2 linked regions of the Pyxidicoccus xibeiensis genome follow. Each later gene encodes a partner of the first gene's protein in a complex. Links are inferred from orthologs where the notes say so. Each region holds a gene or a part of one and is shown on either strand. Other genes may lie near its edges.

Region 1 (14,935 bases):
AGGACGGCCGGGTCTGGGTCACCGAGGCGCGCCTGCGCGACCGACTCCTGCGAGGCGCGGCGGCGAAGGAACCCGACGGGTTCTGGGTGACGGTCCTGCGCTTATCGAAGTAGGCGGCGCGAAGTGGAACCCCGAGGCGGGAGGCTCCTATGCTCCGGCCGTGCGCACTTCCGCTCCCGCCGTTGCGATTGCCCTCCTGCTGGCCCTCGCCCCGCTGTCCTCCGCCGTGGCCCAGACGGGCTCGGATGAGCCGAGGCAGCTCCACGAGCTGCGCTTCAGCTGGGCCCGGGATGCCACCCTCACCGGCGCGGCCGGCGTGCTGTGGATCTCCAGCGAGGCCTTCTTCAAGGACGACCTCGCCCCAGCCCGGTGCCGCTGGTGTGACCGCGCCCCCGACGGCACCGACACCCTCAACCGCCTGGACCGCTGGGGCCGGGGCCTCGCCGGAGAGACGAAGGAGTCCCGCGACCGCGCCAACACCTGGAGCAACATCCTCGGCTTCGCCGTCGTCCCCGCCGGAGTCCTCGGCCTCCAGTACGCCGTGGGCCAGGGCTCCGACAGCCCGAACCAGTTCTTCGCCCAGGACGCCACCATCATCCTCCAGAGCGCCCTGTTCTCCTCCGTCGCCAACCAGACCGTGAAGTTCATCGTCGGCCGCGAGCGCCCCTTCGTCCACCAGCTCCCCGAGGACCAGAAGGGCCTCGTCGACCACGCCACCGACAACAACCTCTCCTTCTACAGCGGCCACACCAACCTCATGTTCTCCATGGTGTTCTCCGCCGGCACCGTCGCCGCCCTGCGCGGCTATGACGACCAGGCGTGGATCTGGGCCGTGGGCCTGCCCCTCGCCACCTCCGTCGGCCTGCTGCGCATGGGCGCCGACAAGCACTACCTCACCGACGTCGCCACCGGCGCCGTGCTCGGCGCCGCCTTCGGCGTGGCCGTGCCCCTGCTGTTGCACGGCCGCACCGGCACCGTGGAGCAGACGAACCGCCCGGGCGGCGTGCGGCTGATGCCCATGGCCGGCTCGCAGTTGGCAGGCCTCTCCGGCACCTTCTGAAGGCGGCCCTCAGCGCACGGGCTCAGTACCCGACCGGAGCGCCCTCGCCGTCACCGTCCGTGGGCCGATGCGCCGGCAGCGAGGACATGTCCCAGCGCTGCCCGGCCTCCCACGCCACGGCGCCCGACGTGCCCCAGCCCGTGCGCACCGCCTCGCGGCCCTCGAACTCCAGCCAGAAGACGGACTCCTGCGGCCGCGCCGCCTGGTCCAGGCAGGCAATGCGCGTGGCCGGCCGCCCCGGCCCCTCCAGCGTCACCGCGAAGGCCATGTGCGAGTGGCCGCACAGCAGCCACTTGGGCTGCACCGCGTCCACCAGCCGCCGCGTCACCGGGTTGCCAATCCAGTACGAGGGCAGCGGCCGCGGCGGGGACGGGTTCTCCTCGCGCGCCCGCTGGACGATGCCTCGCGGCCACTCGTGCACCAGCATCAGGTCCACGTCCCGCAGCCCCGTCAGCCGCTCCACCTCCGCGGTGCGGAAGTAGCCCGCCTGCTTCACCGTATCCACCGTGGTGGGCCGCTTCAGCGGCTGCTCGATGAAGCGCGGTGCGTGGATGCCCGACAGGTACGCCACCTTCAGCCCGCGCAGCTCCCGCTCCCCCGCGCGGCCCAGGTACGTCACGTCCGGCGCCAGCTCGCCGCCCGCCTGCAAGTCGTGCAGGGCCTCGAAGTCCTCGTTGTTGCCGCCAATGAAGAAGAAGGGCCGCTTCACCCGGCGCAGCCCGTCCGCGTACTCCGCGAACTCCGCCGGCATGGTCCGCTTCGCCGCCTTGCGCCGGTGGTCGTTCGGCCGGCGGAAGGCCTCCACGTCCCCCACCGCCAGCACCAGGTCCACGCGGCGGCCACGCGCCTGCTCCAGCGCGTCCAGCCACGTCTCCACGCGGTGGAAGCGCCCGTGGATGTCTCCCACGGCGGCGACGAGTAGGGGTTCCGGCATCTCACCCGGAAGGCTGCACGCCCCTCCCCCGCCGTGTCGAGCCATCTTTATCCCTGACAAGCCAATGCTTGACAGATGTCAGGCTTCAGCCCGCCGCCCGCCCCCGCAAAACCGAAGGGGGCGCCCCGCCTCGCGGCGAGCACGCCCCCGGGTGAGTCCCCTCCCCGCTCAGGTCAGTTGCAGCCCAGCGGGTAGGTCACCTCCACCATGGAGCCGGGCGAGGGCGCCGAGGCCCGGTCGAAGAGGATGGAGTTGGTCCCCGCGTCGTACTCCCAGCCGGACGTCACCGGCACGCCGTCCACCGCGACGACAATCCGCGTGGTGTCCGCGGGCTCCTCGGACAGCGGGAACTTGCGGTTGGGGCCGAAGGCGCTGTTGGACAGCTTCTCCAGGGACGCGGCCCAGTTGGGCGTGCAGATGCTCTCCACCGAGCCGCCCGTGGACTGGGCCAGCTGGATGTAGCGGTTGCCGGAGCTGCTGGACGTGGGGCAGGTGCCCAGGTCCGCGGGCCCGACGATGGCGTTGATGCTCAGCTTGGACTTGTCGTTGCCCTTGAGCGCCAGGAAGTACGTCTCGTAGAAGGACACCGGCTGCGAGCTGAAGTCCTCCTCGTCCGACAGGAAGATGATGGCCAGCTTCGCCTCCTCGCGCAGGAAGCCGCCGTTGCCGTCGCTGGCCTGCGGGGTGCGCGGGTCATCCACGTTGTAGAGCAGCGGGTCGGACAGCGCGCGGTGGGCCGCGTCCAGGCCCTGCTCGTTCCAGTGGCACACGCCCACCCGGGTGTTGCTGGCGAAGACGCTCGCCGCGTTGGGCGTGGCCGGGGTGATGATGCGCGGCCGGGAGCCGTCCACCGGGAACAGGCGCCCATTCTCTCCGCCCTGCGAGCCGCCCGGGCACTCGGACCAGCCGCCCGGAGACGGGTCCAGGCCCGTGGTGGTGACGCCGATGCGGTAGTCCACCGACGCCTGGTTGGCCGCGCTCAGGAAGGCCGCGAAGTTCTGCCCCAGGCTCTGCTGCTCCTCCATCATGGAGCCCGAGTTGTCCACCACGAACAGCACGTCCACCTTGGCCTCGGACTCCTGGAAGAAGCGGTCCGTCTGCTCCGCCTTCGTCACGCCCCGGCCCACCAGGCCCGCCGTGTACTCGGAGCCGTCCGCCAGCGTGAAGCGCAGCGCCGCCGCGTCGTCCCCGTCGTCCACCGGCGTGTAGCTGGCGGACAGCCGCACCTTGGAGCCCGGCAGGATTGCCACCGGGAACGCGTCCGAGCTGGTGACGGCGAACTCCGTGTCCTCCTGCTCCAGCGCCATGCCGGACACCGTCACCGGGCCCACGCAGTCGTTGACGGCGATGAGCTCCCGCGTGCGGGGGCCGCACGACAGCTTGGCGATGCCGAAGTCCACCGTGGTGGGCTGCACCGCGAAGCAGCCCTTCACGCCCTCACCCGACACGGACACCAGCGGGTGGCCCGCGGTGGGGTGGTTCACCCAGGCCTCGGCCAGGCCCGAGTGCGCGCCCTCCAGCTCCGGCTTGAAGCTCACCACCAGCGTCGCCTTCTTCCCGGGCTCCAGCACCGCGTTGGGCACCGGGGTGGCCGAGAAGGCCGCGTCCGAGGCGGGCGACAGCTGCATGGAGGCCAGGTAGCACGCCTCCGTGCCCACGTTGCGCACCGACACGCCCAGCGCCACCGAGGCGCCCACCGGCACCTTCCCGAAGGACAGCTGCGGCGGCACCAGGTACTGGCAGGGCTTGAAGGCGCGGCCCTCGCCCGACAGCACCACGCCTTCCGTCGAGGTCGCCCCGCCGGCGCGCACCGTCACCGCGAGCTGCCCGGCGCTCGAGTCCTTCAGGCCGACGCGCGGGCTGAAGGTGACGCCGATGAAGGCGGACTGCCCCGCCGGCACCGTCACGCTCGCGGGCGCCTGCGCCAGGGTGAAGTAGCCGCCGGCCAGCGTGTCCAGCTGCAGGTTGTTCACCAGCACCGCGTCCCGGCAGCGGTTGAGCACCTGCACCTGGCGCGTGCCCGTCATGCCCTCCGCCACCACGCCGAAGTCCAGCTTCTTCGGGAGCACCGTGACACACGAGGTGCCGCCCTCACCGGCCAGCGACACCTTGGGGCCGGGCGCCGTCGTGCCCTGCTCGCGCACGCCCAGCTCCACCCGGCCGTCCCGCGCGCGGCCCAGCACCGCCGGCGTGAAGGCCACGCGCAGCTCCACCGCCGCGCCCGCCGCCAGCACGCCATTCGCCATCGTCGGCGCGCTCACCACCTTGTAGACGCCGCCCGGGTTGTCCAGCAGCTGCGCCCCCGACCAGGCCAGCGGCTCCGTGCCCTGGTTGCGCACGGTGATGGACTGCTCCGCGGTGGCCCCCAGCGCCACGCGCCCGAAGTCCACGCGCAGCGGGGTGATTTCCAGCTTCGACGCCACGCCCATGCCGTGCAGCGGAATCACCACCGGCTCGCAGCCGTCGCAGCGCACCAGGTGCAGCGCGGCCTCGGCCGAGCCCAGGCGCTTGGGCCCGTAGGCCACCGGCACCACCCGCTCCTCGCCCGGCGCCAGCGTGGAGGACTGGCCCACCCCCGCGGTGAACTGGTCCGCGTCCGTGCCATGGAGCGACATCACCAGCGGGCTCTCCACGTCGGACGGGTTGCGCACCGTCACCTCGCGCATCTCCACCAGGCCCATGGGCACGTTGCCGAAGTCGAGCGCCGTCTCCGGCACCTCGACGAAGGCCTTCACGCCCCGGCCGGACACGGGCACCTCGCCGCTCGACTCCGAGTCGGTGAGGATCTCCACCATGCCCTGCACCACGCCCTCCACCTGGGGCGTGAAGTGGACTTCAATCTCCTGCTCGCCACCCGCCGACAGGGTGAAGGGCTCGAAGGGGGGAATCTCCACGTTGGGCACGCTGGAGACGGCGCCCTCCACGCGGTACGACGCGCGGCCGCCGTTGGCGAGCTTCAGCTTGAACGTCTTGGTGCGTCCCAGCGCCGCGGGGCCGAACTCAATCACTTCCGGGCGGACCAGGAAGGCGCTGTTCGCCTTCTGGGACGACGGCCGCTCGCACCCCACCGCCACCACCACCGCCGCCGCCACCCACGCCACCCACAGAGCCCTTCGCATAACGTCCTCCCCACCACGCCCTGGGACCACGAATTCCGCGCCGCAGTGATCCGCGGCTCCGGCGGGGGGCCCACTGCAACCCGGGTGCCCACGCTGCTCAGGGGGAAGACGTCGGCAGGCCGACGTGGCAAACCTCTGGCCTCCATGGGAATTGCCCCCCACAGCGCGTGGAAGAACATTTCCCATCCGGGCTGAACGACTGGAATTTCTTCAGGAAGCGCCGGTACTACACGGAGGCCCTGGACGGCTGGGTGGGGCAGGCGGGTTCCACGCCCTGTCCGAAGCCGCTTCAGGCCGCCGGGCGCGACTCGGGGGCCAACAGCCGCCCCACCACGCCGGTGCCCCACAGCACGCCGGCCACGCACACCAGCGCGCCGGTGACGGCCAGCGGTGACACGGCCTCGCCCAGCAGCAGCGCGCCCATCAGCCACGAGAAGGCCGGCGTCAGCTGCGTGGCCACGCCGCCCGCCACGGCGGTGACGTAGCCGAAGGCATAGGTGAACGTCATCTGCGCCACCACCGACGTGAGCCCCACGCCCAGGAGCGGCAGCACCACGTCCCACCCCAGGGGCCGCCAGTCCTGCAGCGCGAAGGGCAGGCTGAACAGGAGGCCGAAGAGACAGAAGGAGAAGAAGACGGTGGCCGAGTCCGTGTCGTGCCGCAGCGCGCGCACCACCACCACCGCCGCGCCGCCCAGCACCGCGGAGCCCATGCCCGCCCACGCGCCCAGGCCCAGCGTCAGCGAGGCGCCGCTGCCCTGCATCGTGCTCCACATCACCAGGCCCGCGCCCAGCGTGGTGAGCACCAGCCCGGCCAGCAGCGGCCCCGTCACGCGCTCCTTGAGGAACAGCCAGCCGATGATGGCCGAGTAGATGGGCCAGCACGCGTTGAGCAGCACCGCCGGCCCCACCGTCATCCGGTCGATGGCGATGAAGTACAGGTAGACGGCCGCGCCGCCGAAGATGCCGCGCAGCGCCCACAGCGAGAAGCGCCCGTAGCGCGGCTTGCGCCCCAGCAGCGGGTAGTAGGCCGCCAGGAAGAGCAGGCCGATGACGAAGCGGCCGGACGCCACCTGCCCGGGAGACAGGCGCCCGGACAGCAGCCGGGTGCACAGCGCCATCACCGCGAAGAGGAAGCTCGAGAAGACCAGCAGCGGGACGCCGCGGTAGCGCTCGGGGAGGACCCAGCCATTCATGGAGGGCCGCACCCTACCGGAAAACCCGCGGGGCCCCAGCGCCTCCGCGCCCGCCCGCCTGCTTGGCGGCCAATGTGGGATTCGCGGCGCAACCCGGTGCGTTCCCTTTCATCTCCTCCGACGGTCTCAGTTTCCTCGCACCGGAACACCCATTCAGTGTAGATCGCCCGCCATGTCCGAGCCCGACGTCATCTCCCTCCGAGGCGCCAAGGAGCACAACCTCAAGAACGTCTCCCTGGACATCCCCAAGAAGAAGCTCGTCGTCTTCACCGGCGTGTCCGGCTCCGGCAAGAGCTCGCTCGCCTTCGACACGCTCTACGCGGAGGGTCAGCGCCGCTACGTGGAGAGCCTCTCCGCCTACGCCCGGCAGTTCCTGGGGCAGATGGAGAAGCCGAAGTACGACACCATTCGAGGGCTGTCCCCCACCATCTCCATCGAGCAGAAGGCGGCCAGCAACAACCCGCGCTCGACGGTGGGCACCGTCACCGAGGTGCACGACTACCTGCGCGTGCTCTACGCCTCCATCGGCGTGCAGCACTGCCCCAACTGCGGCGTGAAGGTGGGCAAGCAGAGCGCGCAGCAGATTGTCGACGAAATCCTCAAGGCCCCCGCGGGCACCAAGCTCCAGGTGCTGGCGCCGCTGGTCACCAACCGCAAGGGCGAGCACAAGGACTTGCTGGCCGAGGCGCAGAAGCGCGGCTTCTCCCGCGCGCGCATCGACGGCGTGCTCAAGAGCCTGGAGGAGCGCATCGAGCTGGACAAGAAGTCCAAGCATGACATCGCGCTCGTCATCGACCGGCTGGTGCTCAAGCCGGATTTGAAGACGCGCCTCACCGACTCCGTGGAGACGGCGCTGCGCGAGGGCAAGGGCACCCTCATCGTCACCGACGAGAAGGGCACCCCCGCCTCGGACCGCGTGATGTCCGAGCTGAATGCCTGCGCCAAGTGCGGTCTGTCCTTCGGCGAGCTGACGCCCGCGTCCTTCTCCTTCAACAACCCGCTGGGCATGTGCACGGACTGCAACGGCCTGGGCACCAAGCCGGAGATGGACCCGGACCTCATCGTCCCGGACAAGTCCCGCACCATCCGCGACGGCGCAATCGAGCCATGGGCCAGCGGGATGAACCGCGGCGAGGGCTGGACGGCGGACTTCGTGGAGAGCCTGGCCAAGGCGTTCAAGATTGATTTGGACGTGCCCTACGCGAAGCTGTCCAAGCGCGAGCAGCAGACGCTGATGCACGGCTCGAGCGGCAAGAGCTTCACCGTCGAGTGGGGCGAGGGCGGCCAGTACAAGATGGAGTGGGAGGGCCTGGTCGAGCGGCTGATGCGCAACTTCAAGACCACGACGTCCGAGGCGCGCCGGGCCGAGCTGCAGAAGTACTTCAGCGACAAGCCCTGCCCCGCGTGCAAGGGCGAGCGCCTGAAGCCGGAGAGCCGCGCGGTGAAGGTGCACGGGAAGACCATCGTCGACCTGAGCCGGCTGACCATCTCCGACGCGCTGGGCTTTTTGGGCGCCATGGGGCTGTCGGCGCACGAGCGGAAGATTGCCACCGAGCTCCTGAAGGAGATTCGCAGCCGCCTGTCCTTCCTGGTGGACGTGGGGCTGGGCTACCTGATGCTGGACCGCACCGCGTCCACGCTGTCCGGCGGCGAGAGCCAGCGCATCCGCCTGGCGTCGCAGATGGGCAGCGAGCTGACGGGCGTCATCTACATCCTGGACGAGCCCTCCATCGGCCTGCACCAGCGCGACAACGGCAAGCTGCTGGCCACGCTCAAGCGCCTGAGGGATTTGGGCAACTCCGTCATCGTCGTGGAGCACGACGAGGAGACGATGGAGGAGGCGGACTGGCTGGTGGACTTCGGGCCGGGCGCGGGCGAGCTGGGCGGCCAGGTGGTGGCCCAGGGCACGCCGGCGCAGGTGATGGCCAACGAGGCGAGCCAGACGGGCGCGTACCTCTCCGGGCGCAAGGAAATCGAGGTGCCCGAGCAGCGCCGCAAGCCGGACCCCAAGCGCAAGCTGGTCATCCAGGGCGCGCAGGAGAACAACCTGAAGAACGTGGACGCGGAGATTCCCCTGGGAGTCTTCAGCGCGATTACGGGCGTGTCCGGCGCGGGCAAGTCCACGCTCATCAACGAAATCCTCTACCCCGCCCTGGCGCGGCACCTCTACGAGAGCCGCGAGTCGCCCGGCAAGCACAAGTCCATCCAGGGCTTCGAGCACCTGGACAAGGTCATCGACATCGACCAGCGCCCCATCGGCCGCACCCCGCGCAGCAACCCGGCCACGTACACCAAGCTGTTCGACAACATCCGGGACGTGTTCGCCATGACGCCCGAGGCGCGCGCCTTCGGCTACGGGCCGGGCCGCTTCAGCTTCAACATCAAGGGCGGCCGCTGCGAGTCATGCGAGGGCGACGGCGTGAAGCTGGTGGAGATGCACTTCCTGGCGGACGTGTACGTGCCCTGCGAGGTGTGCAACGGCAAGCGCTTCAACGAGGCCACGCTGCGGGTGCGCTACAAGGGGAAGAACATCGCCGAGGTGCTCGACATGAGCGTGCGCGAGGCGATGGAGCACTTCGGCGCGCACCGCGACATCATGCGCGTGCTGCAGACGCTGCATGACGTGGGCCTGAGCTACATCCGCCTGGGCCAGCCCTCCCCCACCCTGTCCGGCGGCGAGGCCCAGCGCATCAAGCTGGCGCGCGAACTGGCCCGGGTGGCCACCGGCCGCACCCTCTACATCCTCGACGAGCCCACCACCGGCCTGCACTTCGAGGACATCCGCAAGCTCTTGTCCGTGCTCAACCGGCTGGTGGAGGCGGGCAACAGCGTGCTCGTCATCGAGCACAACCTGGACGTCATCAAGAGCGCGGACTGGCTCATCGACCTGGGGCCCGAGGGCGGCGCCAATGGCGGCCGGATTCTCGCCACCGGCACGCCCGAGGAGGTCGCCCAGGTGGAGGGCAGCCACACCGCGCGCTACCTCGCACACGTGCTGAGCAAGTCGCGGCGCGCCCGCGTGGGCAAGCGCGTGGACGGCCCGACACCGGTGCTCCAGGGCGCGGTGGGCTGACGCAGTCGCTCCAGGCCGCGCGAGCCGGCCCGTGACATGGAGCGGGGGGCGGGGGTGCCTTCATTCACCCCCAACCCCCCGTCCACCTTGGAGGAAAGGCGTCACGGGAGGGGTGTGGTTCGCGAAGTGAGCCGGTACCGCACGAGCCATGATAGGGATGTGACAATCCCTGTCAAACCTGTGCTCACTGATTAAATTGTATCATCAAAGAGCGCTCCCACCGGAATGCCGTGCCCAGGCGGGCCGGACAATTCCGGTGCAGGTGCGTTGGGCGGAGCAGCGCCCGGGTGAGTCGCTGGAAGGCTGGGGACCGGCGCGCGGCGCCCGCGAAGGCGGAGGGACGGGTGGAGTCCGGCCGGGGCGTTGGGTAGGGTTCCGATTCCTGTTTTCTTGGAGCCCCCACCTTTCGCCACGAGGGAGCACCCCGTCGCATGGCAACCAGCGTCCCGGCGCAGAGCAACAAGTTCCCGCCGCAAATCCCCTTCATCATCGGAAACGAGGCGTGTGAGCGCTTCAGCTTCTACGGGATGCGGAACATCCTCACGGTGTTCCTCATCGACTACCTGCTGCGCACCTCGGTGCCGGAGACGGGGCTGCGGGAGTCGGAAGCCAAGAGCCTGATGCACACCTTCATGGCGGGGGTGTACTTCTTCCCGCTCATCGGTGGGTACCTGGCGGACCGCTTCTTCGGGAAGTACCGCATCATCCTCGGGCTGAGCCTCATCTACTGCCTGGGCCACGCGTGCCTGGCCGTCTTCGAGGACAACGTCACCGGGTTCTTCACGGGGCTGACGCTCATCGCCATTGGCAGCGGCGGAATCAAGCCGTGCGTGTCAGCCATGGTGGGGGACCAGTTCAACGAGTCCAACAGCCACCTGGTGAAGAAGGTCTTCGCCATCTTCTACTGGACCATCAACTTCGGCTCGTTCTTCGCGTCGCTGAGCATCCCCCTCATCCTGAAGCACTACGGCCCGGCGTGGGCCTTCGGAATCCCCGGCGTCCTGATGTTCATCGCGACCGTCATCTTCTGGGCGGGCCGCAACAAGTACGTCCGGGTGCCGCCCACGGGCGCCAACCCGCACTCGTTCTTCCGCGTGGTGGGCAGCGCGCTGCGCAACCGGGGCCAGGGCGGCCACTGGCTGGAGGGCGCGAAGCGGGAGCACCCGGCGGAGGCGGTGGAGGGCGTGAAGGCGGTGCTGCGCGTCGGCGGCCTGCTGCTGCCCTTCGTGCCGTTCTTCTGGATGCTCTTCGACCAGAAGGCGTCCACGTGGGTGGTGCAGGCGCGCGCCATGGACCCGCAGGTGGGCCCATTCACCTTCCAGCCCAGCCAGATGCAGTTCGTCAACCCGATGCTGGTGATGCTGCTCATCCCCCTGCTGACGGCCGTCGTCTACCCGGCCTTCCAGCGCGGGGGCTGGGAGCTGACGCCGCTGCGGCGCATGCCGCTGGGGCTGGCCATCGGCGCGGTGTCGTTCATCATCGCCGGCATCTTCCAGGTGCGGATGGAGGGCGGCACGACGATGAACATCGCCTGGCAGCTCTTGCCGTACGTCGTGCTGACGCTGGCGGAGATTCTCGTGTCCACCACGGGCCTGGAGTTCGCGTACACGCAGGCGCCCCGGGAGATGAAGGGCACCCTCCAGAGCCTGTGGCTCTTGACGACGACGCTGGCGAACGTGGCGGTGGCCATCGCCTCCAAGCTCAACGTCTTCTCCGGCTCCGGGCAGTTCTTCTTCTACGCCGGCTTCGCGCTGGTGGCCGCCGTGGGCATGGCGCTGGTGGCCCGCCGCTACGTGGTGCGCGACTACTTCCAGACGTCCGCCCCCATCCCCACCGAGGAGCGCACCGCGGCCGGGGTGGCAACGAAGACGGCCTGAGCCGGTAGCGCCCCCACTCTTCGGGCAAAGAAAAACGCCGGAGCTCCCAGACGGGGGCTCCGGCGTTCTCGTTTCAGGCGAAGTCTTCGCCGCGACTCAGGCCGCGGCGACCGAGCTGCCCTGCGCCGTGCTGGGCGGCGCGGCGGGCTTCACCTCGTCGGTGCCGTGCATCATCTTCTTCAGGACGGGGGCGATGATGAGCAGCAGCACGCCGGCCGCGCCCGTGCCGATGGTGATGTACATGAACACGTTGAACTCGCCGAGCCGCTCCGAGTAGCCGCCGAAGACGCCGGCCAGCTTGTTGGCGGCCGCGTTCGCCAGGAACCACACGCCCATCATCGCGGAGACGATGCGCGCGGGGGCCACCTTGGTCACCATGGAGAGGCCCACCGGCGACAGGCACAGCTCGCCCATGGTGTGGAAGAGGTACGCCATGATGACCCACCAGGCCGCCGCCTTGCCCGCCGCCGCGCTCTCGTTGGAGGCGCCCAGCATGAAGAGGAAGCCGATGGACAGGAAGAGCAGGCCCAGGCCCATCTTCACCGGGATGCTCGGGTCCTTGCCGCGCGCGGACAGCCAGCCCCACAGGCCCGCGAACACCGGCGCCAGCAGCACGATGAACGCCGAGTTGAAGTTCTGGAACCACGTCGTCGGCACTTCCCAGCCGAGCATGGCGCGGTCCACCTTCTGGTCCGTGTAGAGGTTCATCAGGCCGCCGGCCTGCTCGAAGCCCGTCCAGAACGCGACGACGAAGAGGGCGATGATGAAGATGACCACGATGCGGTCGATTTCGTCCCGGCCGAAGCCCTTCTTCTCCCCGCCCTGCGCGGCCGACACGGCGCCGGGCTCCGGCTTCACGGGCGCCAGGCCCACCTGCCCGAGCAGCTTCTTCTGCATGGCCAGGAAGGCCACGAGGCCCAGGAACATGCCGACGCCCGCGGCGCCGAAGCCGTAGTGCCAGCCCACCCGCTCACCCAGGGTGCCGCAGATGAAGTTGCCCAGCACCGCGCCCAGGTTGATGCCCATGTAGAAGATGGTGAAGGCGCCGTCGCGGCGGCCGTCACCGGGCGCGTACAGCCCGCCCACCATGGTGGAGATGTTCGGCTTGAAGAAGCCGTTGCCGATGATGAGGAAGCCCAGGCCCGCGTAGAACATCGACACGCTGGGAAGCGCCAGCACCAGGTGGCCTATCATCATCAACGTGCCGCCCAGCACCACCGCCTTGCGCTGGCCGATGAACCGGTCCGCGATGTAGCCGCCGACGATGGGCGTCAGGTACACGAGGCCCGTATAGGTGCCGTACAGGCTGAGCGCGTCACCCGTGGACCAGCCAAAGCCTCCGTTGACCTTGCTCGTGAGGAAGAGCACCAGCAGGCCACGCATGCCGTAATAGGACATGCGTTCCCACATCTCGGTGAAGAACAGGAGGTAGAGCCCTCGCGGGTGCCCCTTGCGGGCATCGCCCGCGGCTACGGTGCCTTGCATGCCGTGGTTTCCTTGAAAGGAGGGGTGTGACGGAAAAGAGGCGTAACTGTAGCAGACACGCCGGCCGTGCCCAGGAGGACACCTGGGAACGTGAACAATTCCCTACCTGCTGGAGGGGGCCCCCACTCCCAGTCCCTGGGGACCCGGACGGGGCTTCAGGCCAGGCGGCCGACGCGAGGCTCGGGGGCCGACTCCGGCAGGCCGCCGGGGGCCGGGAGCGAGGGAGGGCGCAGGGGCAGGCGGACCTCCACCCGCGTTCCCTCGCCGGGGGTGCTGTCGAGGGTGATGGTGCCTCCGTGATGGAGGATGATGCGGCGGCTGAGCGCCAGGCCCAGCCCCGTCCCCTCCCCCGCCGCCCGGGTGGAGAAGAAGGGCTGGAACAGCCGCTCCATGTCCTCCTTGCGGATGCCCACGCCGTTGTCGCTGATGGTGACGATGGCCTCGTCGGAGGTGCACGCGGTGGCGACCTTCACGACGCCCTTGTCGCCCACGGCCCGCAGGGCGTTGTCCAGCAGGTTGAGCCACACCTGGTTGAGGGTGCCCGGGTCTCCCAGCACCGGCTCGCCGCACTGGTAGGCCCGCTCCACCGTCACGCCCGAGGGCACCTTCCATGCCAGCACGCTGAGCGTGGAGTCCAGCGACGCGTCCAGGGACAGCGCCATGGGCGTGTCGTTGGTGCGGGTGAAGGAGAGCAGGGACTCGGCCAGGTGGCGGATGCGCTGGCCGCACTCCTCCACCACCTCCAGCATGGCCTTGCCCATGGCCGAGTCCTGCGCGGCGCCGGCCCCGCCCGCCATCATGTCCTTGAGCGGCTGCAGCGCGTTCATCAGCCCGTTGAGGGGGTTGCGCACCTCGTGCGCGAAGCCCGAGGTGAGCAGGCCGATGGCCGCCAGCCGCTCGTTCTCCGCGGCGCGCACCGCCGCCTCCCGCAGGCGCAGCTGCGTCTCGATTCGCGCCAACAGCTCGCGCGGGCTGAAGGGCTTGCCCAGGTAGTCGTTGGCCCCGGTGCCCAGGGCCTCCACCTTCGCGGACACCTCCTGCCGCGCGGTGAGCAGGATGATGGGGATGTCCACCGTCCGCGGGTCCGCGCGCAGCGCCGCCAGCATCTGCAGGCCCGACAGCATCGGCATCATGACGTCCGACACGATGAGGTCCGGCCGCTCCGCCAGCGCGCGCTGCCGGCCCGCCTCGCCGTTGACGGCCTCCAGCACGCGGTAGTGCTGCGACAGCAGCCCGGCGATGAAGCCGCGAATCTCCCCGTCGTCCTCCACCACCAGCACGCGGGCGGAGTCCCGCTCCGGCCCCGCATGGTCCTTCGCCGGCATGAAGGTCGTGCCGTCGCCCACCACGCCCGTCTCCAGCGCGGGGAAGGCCCCGGAGGTGCGGCGCTCGCGGCGCACCGGCATCTCCGCCCGGCGCCGCTCGCGCAGGTCCTCGCGGATGTGGGTGGTGCCCTTGGGCAGCCGCACGTGGAAGGTGGAGCCCTTGCCCAGCTCGCTCGTCACGGTGATGCCGCCCGAGTGGAGCTCCAGCGTCTCGCGCACCAGCGCCAGGCCGATGCCCGTGCCGCCGAAGCGCCGGGTGCCGCTGTTGTCCGCCTGGGCGAAGCGGTCGAAGATGACGGACACGTCCTGGGGTGAGATGCCCTGCCCGGTGTCCTCCACCTCCACGTACACGTCCGTGGCGTCCTCGCGCACGCGCACCGTCACCCCGCCCGACTGGGTGAACTTGAGCGCGTTGGACAAGAGGTTCTGGAAGACGATGTCGATGCGCTCGGTGTCCACCTGGACGGGCGTCACCGCCGAGCCCTCCAGCCGCAGCCACACGCCCTGCCGCTCCGCCATGGTGAAGAAGGGCGGCAGCACGGAGCTCAAGAAGGCGTGCAGCTCCAGCGGCTGGTAGCGCAGCCGCGCCTTGCCCGACTCCAGCTGCGCCAGGTCCAGCAGGTTGTTGATGAGGCGCAAGAGCCGCTGGGCGCTGCGCTCCATGGTGGACAGGTGCTGCAGCGCCACGTCGGGCAGCCCCTCGGTGCGCTTCTCCAGCGACTCCAGCGTCAGCAGGATGAGCGTGAGCGGCGTGCGCAGCTCGTGGCTGACGTTGTCGAAGAACTCGCTCTTGAGCCGGTCCATCTCCTGCTGCCGCTGCAGGGACGTCTCCAGCTTGGCGTTGGCCTCGGACAGCGCCTGGGTGCG
Region 2 (15,581 bases), on another replicon or contig:
CGAGCACTGGTCTTGGTGGATGCGCCTGCCGGAGCTGCGCTTCCGCGAGCGGATGCGCGGCAAGGTGCTGTCGCTCGTCACCGCGCACTCCTCCGAGGACGACGACTCCGTGGCGCAGCCCCCCATCCAGAGCCTGCGCCTGACGGCGGGCTACATGGACCTGCGCTGGCGCGGCGCCCTCATCGGCCACGGTTCCGCGCCGGGGCAGGTGCTCACGGACGCGCGCGCGCTGGAGTCCGCCCGGGACTTCCTCGTGCGCCCGGTGGCGGCCCCGGACTTCCAGGCCGCCTGACGCCAGCGCCCCGCGCTACGCGTGGGGCAGGGCGCAGTGGCTCAAGTCCCTCAGCACCTTCTTCGCCTCGGCGATGAGGTCATGCCCGCTGGCGCCCTGGGGCACGCGGACCATCAGCTTCATGTCGGGGGTGAGCCGGTAGACGCCCTTCGAGCGCTGCACCAGGCCGGCCACCTTCGCGCCGTCCAGCAGCGCGTCCGCGCCCAGCGTCACCACCAGCCGGCCGGTGCCCACCTCCAGCGCGCGCAGCCGCAAATCCCGCATGTCTATCTTCAGCAGCGTCAGCTCGGACAGGTGGTCCACCTCGTCCGGCGCCTCGCCGTAGCGGTCCACCAGCTCCGCGCGCAGGTCCGTCACCTCGTCCGGGTGGCTGGCCTGGCTGAAGCGCTTGTAGAAGACGAGCCGCTGGTGCACGTCGTTCACGTAGTCGTCGGGGATGAGCGCCGGCATGGGCAGGGTGACGTCCGGCTCCACCTGCACCTTGGGCGGCATGCCCTGCATCTCCGCCACGGCCTCTTCCAGCAGCTGCGCGTACATGTCGAAGCCAATCTCGGCAATCGCGCCCGACTGCTTGTCGCCCAGCAGGTTGCCCGCGCCGCGAATCTCCAAGTCATGGCTGGCGATGGAGAAGCCCGCGCCCAGCTCGGTGAAGTTCTGCAGCACCTCCAGGCGCCGCTGCGCGTCCTTCGTCACCGCCCGCCGCGACGGCACCAGCAGGTACGCGTACGCGCGCTCCTTGCTGCGGCCCACGCGCCCGCGCAGCTGGTAGAGCTGCGCCAGGCCGAACTGGTCCGCCCGGTTCACAATCATCGTGTTGGCGCTGGAGATGTCGATGCCGCTCTCGATGATGGACGTGCACAGGAGCACGTGGTGCTTGCGCTCGGTGAACTCCAGCATGACTTTTTCCAGCTGCCCCTCACGCATCTGCCCGTGCGCCACGCCGATGCTGAGCTGGGGGACCAGCTGCTTGAGCTGCTGCTCGATGGACGCCAGCGACTCCACGCGGTTGTGGACGAAGAACACCTGCCCGCCGCGCGCCACCTCGCGTTCAATCGCCTCCTTGATGACGGCGTCGTCGGACTTCATCACGAAGGTGCGGATGGCCCGGCGGTCCTGCGGCGGCGTGGCGATGATGCTCATGTCCCGCACGCCGGACATGCTCATGTGCAGCGTGCGGGGAATGGGCGTGGCCGTCAGCGTCAGCACGTCGATTTGCGAGCGCCATTTCTTCAGCGACTCCTTCTGCTTCACGCCGAAGCGCTGCTCCTCGTCGACAATCATCAGGCCCAGCTCCTTGAAGGCCACCTCCGCCCCCAGCAGCTTGTGCGTCCCGATGAGGATGTCGACCTTGCCCTCCTTGGCCCGCTTGAGGATTTCGCGCACCTCCGGCGCCTTCTTCATGCCGGAGATGACCTCCACCGTGACGGGGTAGTCCTTGAAGCGCTTCTTGAAGGACAGGTAGTGCTGCTGCGCCAGCACGGTGGTGGGCACCAGCACCGCCACCTGCTTGCGGTCCAGCGCGGCTTTGAAGGCGGCGCGCATGGCCACCTCCGTCTTGCCATAGCCCACGTCGCCGCAGACGAGCCGGTCCATGGGCTGCGGCTTCTGCATGTCCGCCAGCACGTCTTCAATCGCCTTGGCCTGGTCCGGCGTCTCCTCGAACTCGAAGTCCGCCTCGAACTGGGCGAAGTACCTGTCCGGCGCGCTGAAGGCATGGCCCGGGTGCGCCTTGCGCGCGGCGGCAATCTGGAGGAGCTCCGCCGCCATCTTCAGCAGCTGCTCCTTGACGCGCTTCTTCGTCTTCTCCCAGCTGGTGGTGCCCAGCTTGTCCAGCTGGACCTTCTCCGGGTCTCCGCCGGAGAACTTCTGGATGAGCCGCATGCGGCCCACCGGCAGGTAGATCTTGTCCCGGCCCGCGTACTCCAGGACGAGGAAGTCCCCGGGGACGGAGTTCACCTCCATCTTCGTCAGGCCCGCATAGCGGCCGATGCCGAAGTCGGTGTGGACGATGAGGTCGCCTTCCTTCAGGTCCCCGAAGCCCGCGGAGAACGCGTCCAGCTTCTTGCTGCGCCTGACGCGCCTGCGCGAGCGGACGCCGAAAATCTCCTCGTCCGACAGCACGGCCAGGCCGCCCGCGCCGTCCACGAAGCCCTGGCTCACCTCGCCGGTGAACAGGTGCACCCATACCGAGGGCTCGTACAGGTGGGCCGCGTCCGACAGCGGCTCGGTGTGCAGCTTCACCATGACGTTGCGGTCCAGCAGCAGCCGCTTGAGCCGGTCCGCCTGGCTCAGCGTGCCGCACGCCACCGCGCAGGCCACGCCCATGTCCCGCCAGCGCTGCAGCCGGTCCACCAGCGGGGAGAGCGCGCCCTCCTCGCCGTGGTGCGCGAGAATCGCCTCGCGCAAATCCTGGGTGCCGCCGAAGTTGAACTGCACCGGCGGCCGCTCCATCTGCGCCAGCGACAGGCCGCCGCCCTCCACCACGCGGAAGGCGCCCAGCTGCTCCACCACCGCGTCGCGCGACAGGAAGTGCTCCGCCGGCGGACACACCAGGTCCTGCCGCTCCTCCGCCGCCGCGTATGAGCGCTCCAGCTCCGTCCACAGCTCGTCCACCGTCCTGTCCAGCCCCAGCGGGTCGTCCAGGTAGAAGACGGGGGACTCCTTGCTCCACAGGCGCAGGTAGTCGAACACCGTGGCCAGCCCGCCCTCGAAGAGGCCGGGCAGCAGCCCCTCCACGCCGAAGCCGGGCAGGCCCTCGCGCAGCGCCTCCAGCCGCTCGCGCAGCTGGATGGTGGGCAGGTTGATGCGGTCCGCCACCGCGCGCGCGGTGGCCTCGGCGCGCGGGCGCGTCTGGTCCGTGAGCAGCACCTCGCGCGCGGGGACCAGCGACACCTCCTTGAGCGAGTCCACCGTGCGCTGCGACTCCGGGTCGAACGCGCGGATGGACTCGATGGTGTCTCCGAAGAACTCCAGGCGCACCGGCTTGTCGTAGAGCGGGCTGAAGACGTCCAGCAGGCCGCCGCGCACGGAGAACGTCCCCACGTCCTCCACCAGCGGGCTGTTCTGGTAGCCCATCCGCGCCAGCTTCAGCGCCAGCGAGTCGCGGTCCAGGTCCTGCCCCACCGCCACGCGCTCCGACAGCGCCGTCATCACCCCCAGCGGCAGCACGCGGCGGTACAGCGCGCGCACCGACAGCACCAGCGCGGGGAAGCGCGTGCCCTGGCCCAGGTGGAACAGGGCGCCCAGCCGCTCGGTGACGGTGGTGGCGTCGGGGGACAGCTCGTCGAAGGGCAGGATTTCGTCCGCGGGCAGCCGCAGCACGCGCGGCGCCAGCAGGCTGCCGGTGCCTCCCAGGAAGAAGGCCAGGTCGGCGGCCAGGGCGTCGGCCGCCTCTTCGTCCACCGTGACGCAGACGAGCGGTGCCCTGGCCGCGTGGTGCAGGCGGGCGAGCACGTGGCCGCGCGCGGAGCCCTTCAGCCCCTGCGTGCGAGCGCGGCGGCCGGGCTGGAGCGCGTCCAGGAGTTGGGCGAGCGGGTCGCCTGCCGTGGGAGGCCCGCCGCCGCGCAGCGCCGCCTCGACATCCAGCCTCTGAGTGAAAGGAGTGTCCATGAGTGGACCCTGAGGGCCCAGGGGTAATTAGGAGCCTGCCGGACCCAAAGCAACGACAGAGCGAGGCGCCTGTCGTCTTGCAGGGAATGGGCCCCCCGGTGGGTCCATTCCGGCACGGTACGACCACCCCGGGGGCCGGTTGGTCTCCCGCCCTGCGCTGGGGCTAGTGTGCCTTCGCAACGGGCATCAATGGGGGGTGCCACGCCACATGCAATCCGGCCGTGGGAGCAACAAGCGCCCGGCGAATGGGGGAGACGTTCCCCCTTCCGAGGCGGTCGTCGTGCTGCGCAGTGTCCGCTCCGCGGTCGGGGGCATCCTCGACTTCGAGTGCGTCTCCGCCAACGTCCACGCGGAGCGGTGGCTCGGGCGCGAGGAGCGGCCCCTGGTGCGCCAGCGCCTGCTGGTCGAGGCTCCGTGGCTGCGGGAGTGCGGCCTGTTCGCCGCGTGCGTCCGGGTGGCGGTGCGCCGCGAGCCGGAGGTGGTGCGGCTGTCGCGCCAGTCCCCGGTGGGCACCGTGTGGCTGCTGGCGCGCGTGGCCCCCTGGGAGGACGGCGCCGTCGTCTTCCTGGAGGACCTCACCGAGCGCATGGCCGCCGAGGAGGCCCTGCGCAGGGACCATGACCTGCTGCATGCCGTCATCGAGAGCGCCACGGACGCCGTCTACGTGAAGGACCTGGACGGGCGCTACGTGCTCATCAACCCCGCCACCGCGCGCGCCTTCAACCGCGCGCCCCAGGAGATTCTCGGCCGCTCCGACGCGGAGCTGCTGGGCCCGGACGTCGCCCGGCCCACGCTGGCGCATGACCGCGCGGTGGCGGAGTCCGGCCAGACGGCGACCTACGAGGACTCCGAGGGCGGCCCCGGCACCGACTGCATCTGGCAGACGACGAAGGGCGTGCTGCGCCGGGGCGACGGCACCGTCTACGGCCTCTTCGGCATCAGCCGCGACGTCACCGCGCGCCGCCGCCTGGAGCAGGCGCGCGAGGAGGAGTCGCGCTTCCAGGAGCGCTTCATCGGCGTGCTGGGACATGACCTGGGCAACCCGCTGGCCGCGGTGCGCCTGTCCTCCGCGGCCCTGCTCGCCCGGGACACGCTGACGCCGGACGTGCGCCGCGTGGTGGAGCGCATCGACGGGAGCGCCGAGCGCATGGCCCGGCTGGTGCGGCAACTGCTGGACTTCACCCGTGCGCGCATGGCCGGCGGCATCCCCCTGCGCCCGCGCGAGGTGTGCCTGGAGGACGTGTGCCGCCGCATCATCTCCGAGCTGGAGCCCGCGCACCCGCAGCGCGGCGTCCGCCTGGAGGTGCAGGGCGAGTCCCGCGGCGTCTGGGACGAGGAGCGGCTGGGCCAGGTGATGTCCAACCTGCTCGGCAACGCCCTGCAGCACAGCCCGGACGGCACGCAGGTGCGGGTGCGGCTGGCGGATGGAGACCCCCACTTCCAGCGGGTGGAGGTGCACAACGGCGGGCCGCCCATCCCCGACTCGCTGCGCCCGCGCCTCTTCGCGCCCTTCCACCGCGCGGCGCCGGAGCCGGGGCAGCCCAGGCCACAGCACCATGGCCTGGGGCTGGGCCTCTACATCGTCTCGCAGATTGTCACCGCCCATGGGGGCTGGGTGGACGTGGCGTCTTCGACGGACGCCGGCACCTGCTTCTCCGTGACGCTGCCCCGAGTCGCCCGCCCGCCTGCTGCCCAGGCGGGCAGGGGGGCCTGAGCGGCGGCGCTCAGCGGTGACCGAACTTCAGGCCCGCGCGCACGCGCAGCACGTCGTCCAGTGCGCCCGGGTCCACCAGCTCCAGGGCGGCACGCTGGGAGATGCCGGAGTAACGGGCGCGGACCTCCTCCTCGTCCTCCTCGTCGTCCTTGCCGCCCTTGTCGTCATCCCCGCCGCCCTTGCCGTCATCCGCGGGCCTCAGCGCGAGCGGCGTCGGCCGGGACAGCCCCTTCTCGATGCGCACCGAGGACAGGGCGTCCGCGCGCAGGGAGCTGAAGAGGCTGGCCATGGACACGCAGAAGACGAGGGCGACGGTGAGGTTCTTCATGGGCGGCTCCGTTTCTCACCCTCCATGACGCGCGGGCCCGCCCGGAAATTCAAGCCGCCTATTTCGCCTTCATTGTGCGGATGTATCCCACCAGTGCGTCAATCTGCTGGGGGGTGAGCCTGTCCTTGAAGGCCTTCATCCGGGTGTTGCGGGGAGAGCCGTCGGCAATCACCTCGCGGATGTCGGCGTCCGTCTGGGCCTTCTGCCAGGCGGGCTGGGTGAGGTCGACGATGGACTCCTTCTGGCCCATCTTCGTCTGCGCCTTGCCGTCTTCGCCATGGCAGGACTTGCACTTCGCCTTCCACACGTCGGCGACCTGCTCCGCGGAGGCGCTCGTGGCCAGGCAGAGGGTCATCACCAGGGCGAACCGCTTCATCATCTTCACTGTCTCCAGGAAAGGGGCGCGGTGAGCATACGACGGAGGCCCGCCTTCAGCGGGCCTCGGGCTCGGGAGGCCCGCCTTCAGCGGGCCTCGGGCTCAGGGACAGCCGTATTGGCCGGGGGAGCTGGTGCAGTCCACCATCCGCAGGGCGCCCGTGAGCGCATTCACGCTGAGCACCTGGTCCACGAGGTAGGTGCCCGTGGGGTCGCTCTTGCGGAGCCGCAGGGTGCCGGCCGCCGGCACGGCGTTGGTCGCGCTGCACGTCGTCGTGCCCGTGCGGGCCACCACCCGCGTGGACTCGCCCCCCAGCCAGCACAGGCCGTCCAGGCTGCTGGCCTCCAGGCCGGGCGGCAGCGGCACGGGCGTTCCCGTCACCGTGCACGTGCAGCCTCCGGTGCCGCACGCCGCCGTCTGGCAGGCCGGCATCGGGCACTGGCTGCCCCATGGGTCCGTGGCCGCGTTGGCGCAGTCGAGCTGCTCCCAGCGCACCGCGGACACCAGCCGCCCGTTCTCGTCGGCGGAGCTGATGATGGCCAGGCGCACCGGCTGGCGGCTGCTGCGCGCCTGCTGCCGGGCCTCCAGCGTCTCCAGGTAGATGGCGCGCTGGGCGGCGCTGATGCGCCGGTCGTTGATGACGCCCTGCAGGCCCGGCATCGACAGGGCCATCAGGATGCCGAGGATGGCCACGGCGGCCATCAGCTCCAGCAGGGTCATTCCGCGGTGTGAGGTCTTCATGTTCCCCCCGAGATTGCGAAGTTGCGCGGCGCGATGCGCTGGAGGGAGTGGCGCCGCTTGAAGCCGTCCACCAGGTTGCCTTCCTCGTCCCGCGTGGTGCCGCCGTCGGCGCCCGCGGCCTGCACGTCCATCTGCGGGGTGCGCGCGGTGATGAGCACCTCCATCAGCCGCACGCGGCGCATCAGCTCGTCGCGGGCGCTGCGCGGGCCGAACTCGGCCGCGCCCACGGTGCCGGCGTCACCGGGGATTTTCGACCAGCAGGTGGCGTTGGTGCACGCGTCCAGCGCCGGGCGCCCCGCGTTCGCCTCCGGGAAGAAGACGACGTCGTTGTTGGGGAGGTCCGGGTTGTACACGCCCATCCGCACCTTGAGGCGCTCGATGTCCTGCGCCAGCGGCTGGTACCCGGCGCCGCCCGCGGACCCGTCCGGGTCCACCTCGAGCACCGGCCGGCCGCTGCGCCAGTTGACGCGGTAGGCCCGCACGTTCAGCGGCATCAGGTACGAGTCGCTCCCCGTGAAGACGTTGCCCGACGCGGCCACCGTCGAGCAGGGGGCGCCCGCCGGCAGCGTCTGGTTGGGGGCGCCGGCCGTCCAGGCGATGGTCTCCGTCGTGCGGGCGGCCCCCACCACCCCGACACAGGCGGTGGACTCCGTCGGGTTCGTCACCACGCTGAGGCTGTTGGCGGGCGGGGCGTTGACTCCGACGGACTGGGCGCACAGCTGCGCGCCGTCCCAGATGGCGTTGCCACAGGCGAGCCGGCTGCGCAGCTGCACCGCGCGCGCCGAGTCCGCGTCCCAGATTTCCACCGCGTCGGAGATGAGGCCCGCGTAGACGCCCGTGGGCCCCGCGAAGCTGGGGTCGCCTGGGAATGTGGCGTTCGTCGTCACCCACACCGCGTAGCGCTGGTCCACCTGGGCGCCGTCGCCGCCCACGTTGAGCCGCGCCTTGCCGAACCCCGCCCCCGCGCGCTGCATGGCGGGGATGAGCAGCTCCCGCGCGGCCCGGCTGGTGTTCTGGGTCTCCATGGTGCGCTCTTCCAGGATGCCGCGCCGCTGGAGGGCAACGCCCACGGTGACGGCCCCGGCGAGCACCGCCAGCGACAGCGAGCTGGCAATCATCATCTCGATGAGGGTGAAGCCCCGGGCCTGCAGTGCTGAGCGTCTCATGGCACCATCCGCGTCTGCAGGGCCACCGCGCGCCGCCGCGAGTTCGTGCCGAAGCCGTTCAGCAGCGTGTCCGGCCAGGTCACCAGCACCCGCACGTTGACGACCTGCTGGAGCTGCAGGCCGCCCACCATCCGGTCCACCGCGGGAGAGCCGCGCGCCGTCCCCTCGAAGCCCCCCATGGCGTTCGGGTCCACGTCCACCGCCACGTCGAAGCGCAGCCGCGTCTCGCCCGCGGAGGGCGCCTGCGCCTGGGGCTCGCCGTCCGCGGCCCACCACAGCTGGCGCGTGGAGCCGTCCAGCGCCTGGATGTTGCTGCACGGCGTGGGCATCACCCCCGTGCACCCCATGGCGGTGATGCGCTCCAGCTCGCGCTCGGCGATGAGCCCCGCCTGCGCCTGGATGAGGTTGCGGCGGTTCTGCCGGGCGGCGGCGAGCACGATGAGCGCCACCCCCAGGATGCCGATGACGACCACCACCATGGTGGCCATCGCCTCCAGCAGCGTCGCGCCCCGGCGCGGCCGCCCCCCGTGCTGCCTCGTGCCCCTCACGGAATCACCTCCCGGATGTTGCCGCCGGGCCGCACGTCCCAGATGAGCACGCGCGAGCGGGTGCCTCCGGTGTCGCCCTTCGGGTTCTGCCATGCCGTGTTGCCGACGATTTGCGTGGTGCCGGCCGTGGTGATGGGGAGGATGAGGTGCCGGTCATAGGACACGGGCGTGCTCAGGCTGTGGCCGCCCAGGTCCGCCCCGCTCCCCACCAGCCCGTCACCGGTGGCCTGGCTCAGCGAGTACAGCTTGCCGCTGGTGTCCGCATCCACGCTGCACACGTCCGCCTTCGTCCCCACCGCCGTCGCGGTGGACACGGCGCCCTCGACGATGGACAGCCCGCCCCAGACGGCCTGCCCCAGGCCCAGCGGGTGCACCCACACCTGCGTGCGGCCGCTGCAGTCGGTGGCCAGCGGCGCGGTGTCCCGGAAGGCCATGACGTGGTAGCGCCGCGGCGAGGCCGCCCGGTCATCCGCGTCCAGGTCCGTGTCCGGGTTGTTGGCCGTGCCGAAGAAGAGGTCCACGGTGGCGCTCGAGCCCGAGCGCGTGGTCCTCACCATCATGTCCGCGTAGATGCGCTGGCTGTCCGGGTGCTCCACGGTGCTGCCGTTGGCGTACGTGGCCGTCCGGGCATTGGCGATGACGCACGAGCTGAGCGCCTTGCCGAAGTCGCGGTCGGCGTTCACGTCGCGCAGGTTGACCTTGTAGACCTTGCCCGACGTGGACGGCACGTAGAGCACGTCCTGGTTGCCGTCGCCGTCCACGTCCACCGCCGCCGGGCTGCCGCCGATGCCCTGGTCATGGTCCTGCGCCGGGTCGGTGCCCAGCGTGACGATGCCCGCCAGCCGCTGCTTCAGCCCCGAGCCGTGGTTGACCTGGATGGGCTGCCCCGTCTTCACGTCGATGAGGTAGAGCGTGCCGGCGGTGCCCGGCCTGGGGACGAAGTCGGTGGCGAAGGCCGCCACCCACTTCTTGCCGCCGCGGCTGCCGAAGTCCATGCGCAGCAGCAGCGGGTTGTGCCGCGAGCCGCTCGTGTCCGCCCGCACCACCGCCTCGCCGCGGCCGTGCACGTAGTCGAAGATCTCCGACAGCGTCACGCAGTCCCAGTGGTCGCTGCGGGTGGTGCAGGGGGCGAACGCGTTGTCGAAGCCGTGGTACAGCTCGTTGGCGACGTCGTACTCCCACATGGGCCAGGGGTAGTTGGTGTTGGTGCTCGCGGGGTTGGTGACGTCGAGCGCGAAGAAGACGCTCTGCTTGGGGCCCGTGGCGCTGGCCAGCACCGTCTTGGCGCCCGTGTTCGACGTCGGGTTGGTGTTGAGCTGCCACGCGGTGGTCGACGCGGGCGTGTAGCCGCGCCGCGCGTTGTAGTCGTTGGTGCCGGTGGTGTCCGCGCTGCTGTTCTGGCCCAGGTCCACAGGCCCCACCGCGGGCGAGGCATCCATCGTCGCCCCCGGCCGTCCCGCGCGCTCCGCGCGCAGGTAGTTCTCCACGTAGTAGGGCAGCATCTTCCCGGGCAGGTAGGCGAACAGCTCCGCCCCGGTGCCGTAGCTGCGCGCCGCCGTGCAGCCGGACGTGTGGTCGAAGTAGCCCGTGTACTCCGTCGCGGGCGTGCACATGTCGTCCTCGAGCGTCAGCTTGCCCACGTCCAGCGCGTGCAGGAAGCCCTGGCCCGTGCCGATGAAGGCCACGTTCTTCCGGCCGGAGATGAGGGCGTTGTCGCGGAAGCGCGCGCGGAAGTTCGTCTTCTCCGTCTCGGAGACGGTGGGGTTGGACAGCCACGCCGGCTCGACGGGCGGGCCCACCATGGCCGGGGTGGACAGGTTGATGGTGCCCATGGGCCAGGTGCGCCGGGGGGAGCGCACGGAGTCCGCCGGAGCGGCGGCGTCGTACTTCTCCCAGCCATAGAGCCAGTCGCGCAGCACGGTCCGGTCGGTGCTGTTGCACTCGCCGTCGTCGTTCAGGTCGTACCGGACGCCGTCGTACGCGCACAGCTCGTTGCCCGGGGCGGTGGGGAAGATGGGGTGGGTGTCACCGGTGATGGACTTCAGCTCGGTGCGCGTCCCGAGCCGGCGGGTGAAGAGCTTGCGGGCGAAGGGGTCCGAGCTCCGGATGGAGACGCGCTGCACCTCACCGGCGTCCCACACCGGCGGGTTGGCGGTGTTGCTGGACGACAGCGTGACGGCCGGGTTCTCCGGCTCGTAGAGCTTCTTGAGGTAGACGTGGCCGCGCGGGCTCATGTCCGGCCGGCCATCCAGCAGGCGCTGGGACGGGTTCAGGTGCGGAGTCTCCGCCCAGTTGCGGCCCGGCACCTCGCCCGCGCCGTAGAGCAGCGTGTTGGCCACGCCGATGCGCCCCGAGCGGCCGTACTGGCCGGCCTTCTGCGCCTTGTAGGAGACGTTGACGTTGGCGATGGTGGGCTGGCAGCCCTCGCCCGGGCTCTGGAGGATGGCGCGCCAGCACAGCTGCGTGCCGGTGTAGCCGCGCTCCAGCAGGTCATCCACGGAGACGGTCCGGTTGCGCGTGCCCGGGTCCGGACCGGGGTCCTGGAAGGGCACGGTGACCCACTCGGGCTCGGTGCGCTTGGGCTCGAACACGGGGGTGGTGCCGTCGCAGCCGGACACGCACACCTTGCAGTCCAGCGCCACCTGGTAGGTGATGCTCGGCAGCGGCCGGTGGATGCTCCCGTCCGGCTGCTCGACTTCGGGCGTGCACGCCTGGGTGGAGGCGACGGGCTCGAAGTACGGCTCGTCGTCGATGGAGAGCGTGACGGAGGTGATGGTGTAGTCCCGCGCGACGCTGGGCGAGATGTCCGACGACACCACGTCCGACTTGAAGACGCCGTTGTTCTGCTTGTTGATGAGGATGACGATGTCGTTGTACGTGCGGTCGCCGCCCGAGTTCTGGTCCTCCCAACCCAGAATCCAGACGCGCTCGTTGCCGATGGGCGCACCGACGATGGTGTGCGCCGCGCGCTGGTTGTACGCGTAGACGTCCTTCATCTGGTCCTGCTCGAAGAACACCCGGCCGTACTCGGGGTTGTCCAGGCGGTCGTACGCGTCGTAGCCCAGCCAGTTGGTGCGCAGGTTCTTGGTCACCACCAGGTTGCCGTCCGAGGCGCCCGTCTGGTGCAGGTCCATGTTGAGCAGCGTCTTGGAGAAGAAGACGTTGATGTCACCGTGCGCCCAGAAGTGACACTGCTGGCGGCCGTCCGGCATCGTCTTCGTCATGAAGCACGAGTCGGTGGAGTTCTGCGGAATCATGACGGGCTGGCCGTCCTGGTAGTAGATGTTGCCGTTCTCGTCGCGGAACGGGACCTGGCGGCCGTAGATCTGCTCCACGTAGGTGACGAGGAAGAAGACGACCTCCTTGCCGCCCTGAATCATCCCCAGCTTCACGCGCCGGTCCTCCTCGTTGGGGGCGGCGGCCGGGTTGGTGCCGGGCCGCACGCGGCCCTTCGTGTCGAAGGCGCTCGCCTTGTAGTCGGGGATGCCGTCGCGGTTGCCGGACTTGTCCCAGACGTTGACGGGCGTGGTGCCGTCCGCGCTCCAGGCCATGCGCGGCTGGAGGCACTCGGACGTCTGCGACGGCTGGTTGCAGTGGTTCTCGTCGTCGTCCGTCGCGTAGAAGGCGATGTTGCCCAGGCCCTTGTGGCCGTTGCGCCAGTCCGACGGCTCCAACAGGTTCGGGATGTGCGGGAACAGGCCCTGGTCGCTGAACCAGGTGTCGGTGTTCGTGTAGGCCGTCCGCGTGTTGTAGACGTTCAGCCCCGCGCCAGCGACCGTCTGGCCCACCACCGGGCTGGCCGGCCGCGCCGGATAGCCCAGGTCGTCTTCCGGCCAGCGCTTGGGCCCCATCGTGGGCGAGTAGGTGCGGGGGGACGCGCAGCTGGACGTGAGCAGGTCCGGCTCCCGCATCTCGATGAGGGTGCCGTCGGGCTTGGGGAGGGTGAAGCGCCGGTCGCAGCGCGGGTTCAGGCCGATGTAGGGCCGCCGCGGGTTGATGTTGAAGAGGTCCTCGTGGAAGTCCGGCACGCCGCTGTCGTCCGCGTCGACGAGCGTGTCGTCGTTGGGGTTGCCGGGGTCGTTGACGTTGACGTACTGCTTGTCGATGAGGTCCTGGTAGTAGAACCAGCCCAGGGTATGGGACGCGCCCGCGCCCGCCTGCTCGTCCACGATGAGCGCTTCGACCTCCTGCTCGAAGGGCAGGATGATGCGCTCGGGGTCCAGGATGGTCTGGTTGGTGTTGAGGCGCAGCTTGGGCGGGGTGTCGTTCGTCAGCATCACCGAGCTGTAGGCGCCGGCGTCGGCGTTGAAGTCGGGCTGGCGGTCCTGTCCCGTGGTGTCGATGCACGGGTTGAACGTGACGCCCGCGTCCGCGTCGCCGGCCTGCGCGAGCGCGGCGCCGGGTGCGGCGAACAGGGCCGCGGTGATGAGGATGCTCCTGAGGCGCATGGCGTATCCTTGGACGTGGGGCTTCGGGTGCTGCTCGAAAGGCATGGAACGGCGCTCACCCGCCGCCGTTGTCTTCACAGCCGGCGTCCCAGCACGGAGGGCCGGAGCCCCCGCTCGTGCCGGCGTTGATGAGGGTGCGGACGATGGAGCGGTGGGGCTGCGAGCCGGCGGGGCCGGTGACCTCACCGACGGAGACGAGCCAGACCTTGCTGTTCTCGTCGACGGAGCGCAGCGGGTCGGCATCGTCGTCGTCGACGAGGAAGACGCGGTAGCGCACGTTGCTGGACTCCGGGAAGTCCTCGAGGCGCACCCCGTCCGGGCCGTTCATCTCCCGGTTGGCGCCGGCGAAGGTCGGGTCCACCGCGGTGCCAGCGGGCGTGCTGGTCAGCGTGTACGGCGTCCAGCCGATGACCTGGTACCAGGGAATGGTGATGTCCGGCGGCAGGTCCGTGGCGGGCCCGCCGAGGTTGTTGATGACGGTGTTGAACTCGTTGCGGCCGCCCAGCCGCAGGCGCACCACCTCTCGGCCCTCCGCCAGGCCTGCCTGGGCGGCGAAGAAGGCCTCGCGGGCGCGGCGCTCGTTGCCCTGCAGGGCGCTCTCCGTGGACACCGCGCGCAGCGACACGAGCGCGGCGGCGGTGATGAAGGCGATGAGCGCCAGCGCCATCAACAGCGCGACGCCGCGCTCCGCGCGCCGGCGTGTCCCGCGAACACTCCGCGGGCGGGCAGTCAGGCTCGCATGAGGCTTCATGTGGGACGGCTGGCGGGTCACCGGAGGCTCCTTGCCGGGACTCGGCAATGGGGAAGAGCGGTGATTGCCACTCAGCAATGTGCGGGCCGTGCGGGAGCGCTCCCGCAAGCCAGTGCTTTCAGCCCCTTGGCTTCAGGCCTGGGTGACACCTGACACGTGTTGACCTGACAACCTTTTGTAGACTCCGCAAAAGTTGCGAGGTCGATTGGACAGCACACACCGGATGCAACAGCTTTCACGGGAATTGTAAGGGATTGGATTCGCCGTGAGAGTGGGAAAACAGGGTGCTGCCTGCTGTTTCACTGCGTCAGGGCAGGCGAGCCTGAGACAGGGGGTGTGCAATGACTTTCATCCCGGGAGTGAGGGATTGGCGCTGACCCGTGAGAGGTGTTTCAGACCCCGGGGCGAGGCCAGAACGACACCTCGCGTCCGGGAGGCGTGAGCCACACGGACTGGAGGAAGCGCACGGCGTTGCGGTCCGCGTCGTCCTGCTGGGTGGTGAGCGCGTGCGCCGAGGCGAGCAGCAGCAGCGTGGCGAGCCCCGTGGCCAGCGCGGCGGGAGCGGGCCACCGGTGCCCCGGGACACGCGCCAGCGCGAGGTAGACCCAGGCGGCCACGGCCAGCAGCACCGCGAGCGGCAGCGCGCTCGCCACGGCAGGCAGGCCCACGAACGACAGCACGCCCGGCGGGAAGAAGCCGGCGCGCAGCAGCGGCAGCACCAGGCCTCCCAGGACATTGGAGACGTCGTCGGGGATGTAGTTGACGAAGGTGGCCACGCCGGTGGTGAGGACGGAGGCGGCGCACAGCATGGCCGCCACGCCCGCGGCCCACGCCTTCCCGCTGGCGCGCAGGCGCTCCACCCACAGGCCCGCGGGCAGCAGGAGGAAGGGCACCAGGCCGGTGAGGTGGCGCGGGCCCGTCGTCCAGCCCCACGAGTCGTAGGAGAAGGACGAGGTGAAGTAGGTGTAGCCGGCCAGCAGCGCCACGCCCATCCACGCCACCGCGCGCGGCTCCGCGCCCTGGCCCCGCCGCCGCCACGCCAGCACCAGCCCCGGCAGCGCCAGCAGCAGGAAGGGCGACAGCGTGAACAGCCCGCGCAGCGGCGAGAAGAAGGACAGCGCGAAGGCGCGCGGGTCGGGCGTGCGGATGCCGAGGAAGCCGCCCAGGTGCCACGGCTGGTAGGCCGCGTCGTTGAGGTACTTGTAGCCGGTGGTGAGCGGGTGCCCGAAGGTGGCCTGGTGGTAGAGCGCCAGCGCCACCACGAAGGGCAGCGCGCCCAGCGTGGCCAGCCCCGCGGCCCGGCCCAGGCGCGCCCAGCGCTCGCGCGCCGGAACGGGCTCGGAGCCGGGCTGGAAGAGGACGGTGAGCACCGCGTACAGCACCAGGCCCAGCACGCCCAGCGCGCCGGTGTACTCGGCGGCCACGGTGGCCCCGGCGCAGGCGCCCGCCACCAGGTAGCCCCGCTCGCGCCAGTCGCCGCGCGCGCAGCGCCACAGCGCGTAGAAGCCCGCGAAGAGCAGCACCGCCGTCGTCTGGTGGCTCATGAAGAGCAGCGAGTAGCTGAAGCCCAGCGAGCCCAGGCCGTACGTCACCGTGAGCGCGTCCGCC

The links.
Region 2: the proteins of uvrA (region 1) and mfd are in contact, whole or in part, in a crystal structure (PDB 4DFC), measured with the Escherichia coli proteins. The link is inferred for Pyxidicoccus xibeiensis from one-to-one orthologs.

Annotation. Positions count from the first base shown.
Region 1 is NZ_JAJVKV010000006.1:378,686-393,620, forward strand. Bases 6,130-9,581 are described here. They hold uvrA (excinuclease ABC subunit UvrA), read left to right. Parts: upstream 6,130-6,480; coding sequence 6,481-9,381; downstream 9,382-9,581. Other genes in these bases: LXT23_RS28365 (DMT family transporter), read right to left, coding at 6,130-6,308. In the rest of the region: LXT23_RS28345 (Vgb family protein), read left to right, coding at 1-113; LXT23_RS28350 (phosphatase PAP2 family protein), read left to right, coding at 161-1,060; LXT23_RS28355 (metallophosphoesterase family protein), read right to left, coding at 1,083-1,994; LXT23_RS28360 (choice-of-anchor D domain-containing protein), read right to left, coding at 2,168-5,113; more of LXT23_RS28365, read right to left, coding at 5,403-6,129; LXT23_RS28375 (POT family MFS transporter), read left to right, coding at 9,813-11,258; LXT23_RS28380 (peptide MFS transporter), read right to left, coding at 11,355-12,743; LXT23_RS28385 (ATP-binding protein), read right to left, coding at 12,899-14,935. UniProt on the Escherichia coli protein: The UvrABC repair system catalyzes the recognition and processing of DNA lesions. UvrA is an ATPase and a DNA-binding protein. A damage recognition complex composed of 2 UvrA and 2 UvrB subunits scans DNA for abnormalities.
Region 2 is NZ_JAJVKV010000018.1:4,874-20,454, forward strand. Bases 108-4,205 are described here. They hold mfd (transcription-repair coupling factor), read right to left. Parts: upstream 3,902-4,205; coding sequence 308-3,901; downstream 108-307. Other genes in these bases: LXT23_RS43205 (flavodoxin family protein), read left to right, coding at 108-292; LXT23_RS43215 (PAS domain-containing sensor histidine kinase), read left to right, coding at 4,110-4,205. In the rest of the region: more of LXT23_RS43205, read left to right, coding at 1-107; more of LXT23_RS43215, read left to right, coding at 4,206-5,615; LXT23_RS43220 (hypothetical protein), read right to left, coding at 5,626-5,943; LXT23_RS43225 (c-type cytochrome), read right to left, coding at 6,002-6,322; LXT23_RS43230 (pilus assembly FimT family protein), read right to left, coding at 6,422-7,060; LXT23_RS43235 (PilW family protein), read right to left, coding at 7,057-8,226; LXT23_RS43240 (hypothetical protein), read right to left, coding at 8,223-8,774; LXT23_RS43245 (pilus assembly protein), read right to left, coding at 8,771-13,222; LXT23_RS43250 (hypothetical protein), read right to left, coding at 13,278-13,973; LXT23_RS43255 (hypothetical protein), read right to left, coding at 14,366-15,581. UniProt on the Escherichia coli protein: Couples transcription and DNA repair by recognizing RNA polymerase (RNAP) stalled at DNA lesions. Mediates ATP-dependent release of RNAP and its truncated transcript from the DNA, and recruitment of nucleotide excision repair machinery to the damaged site.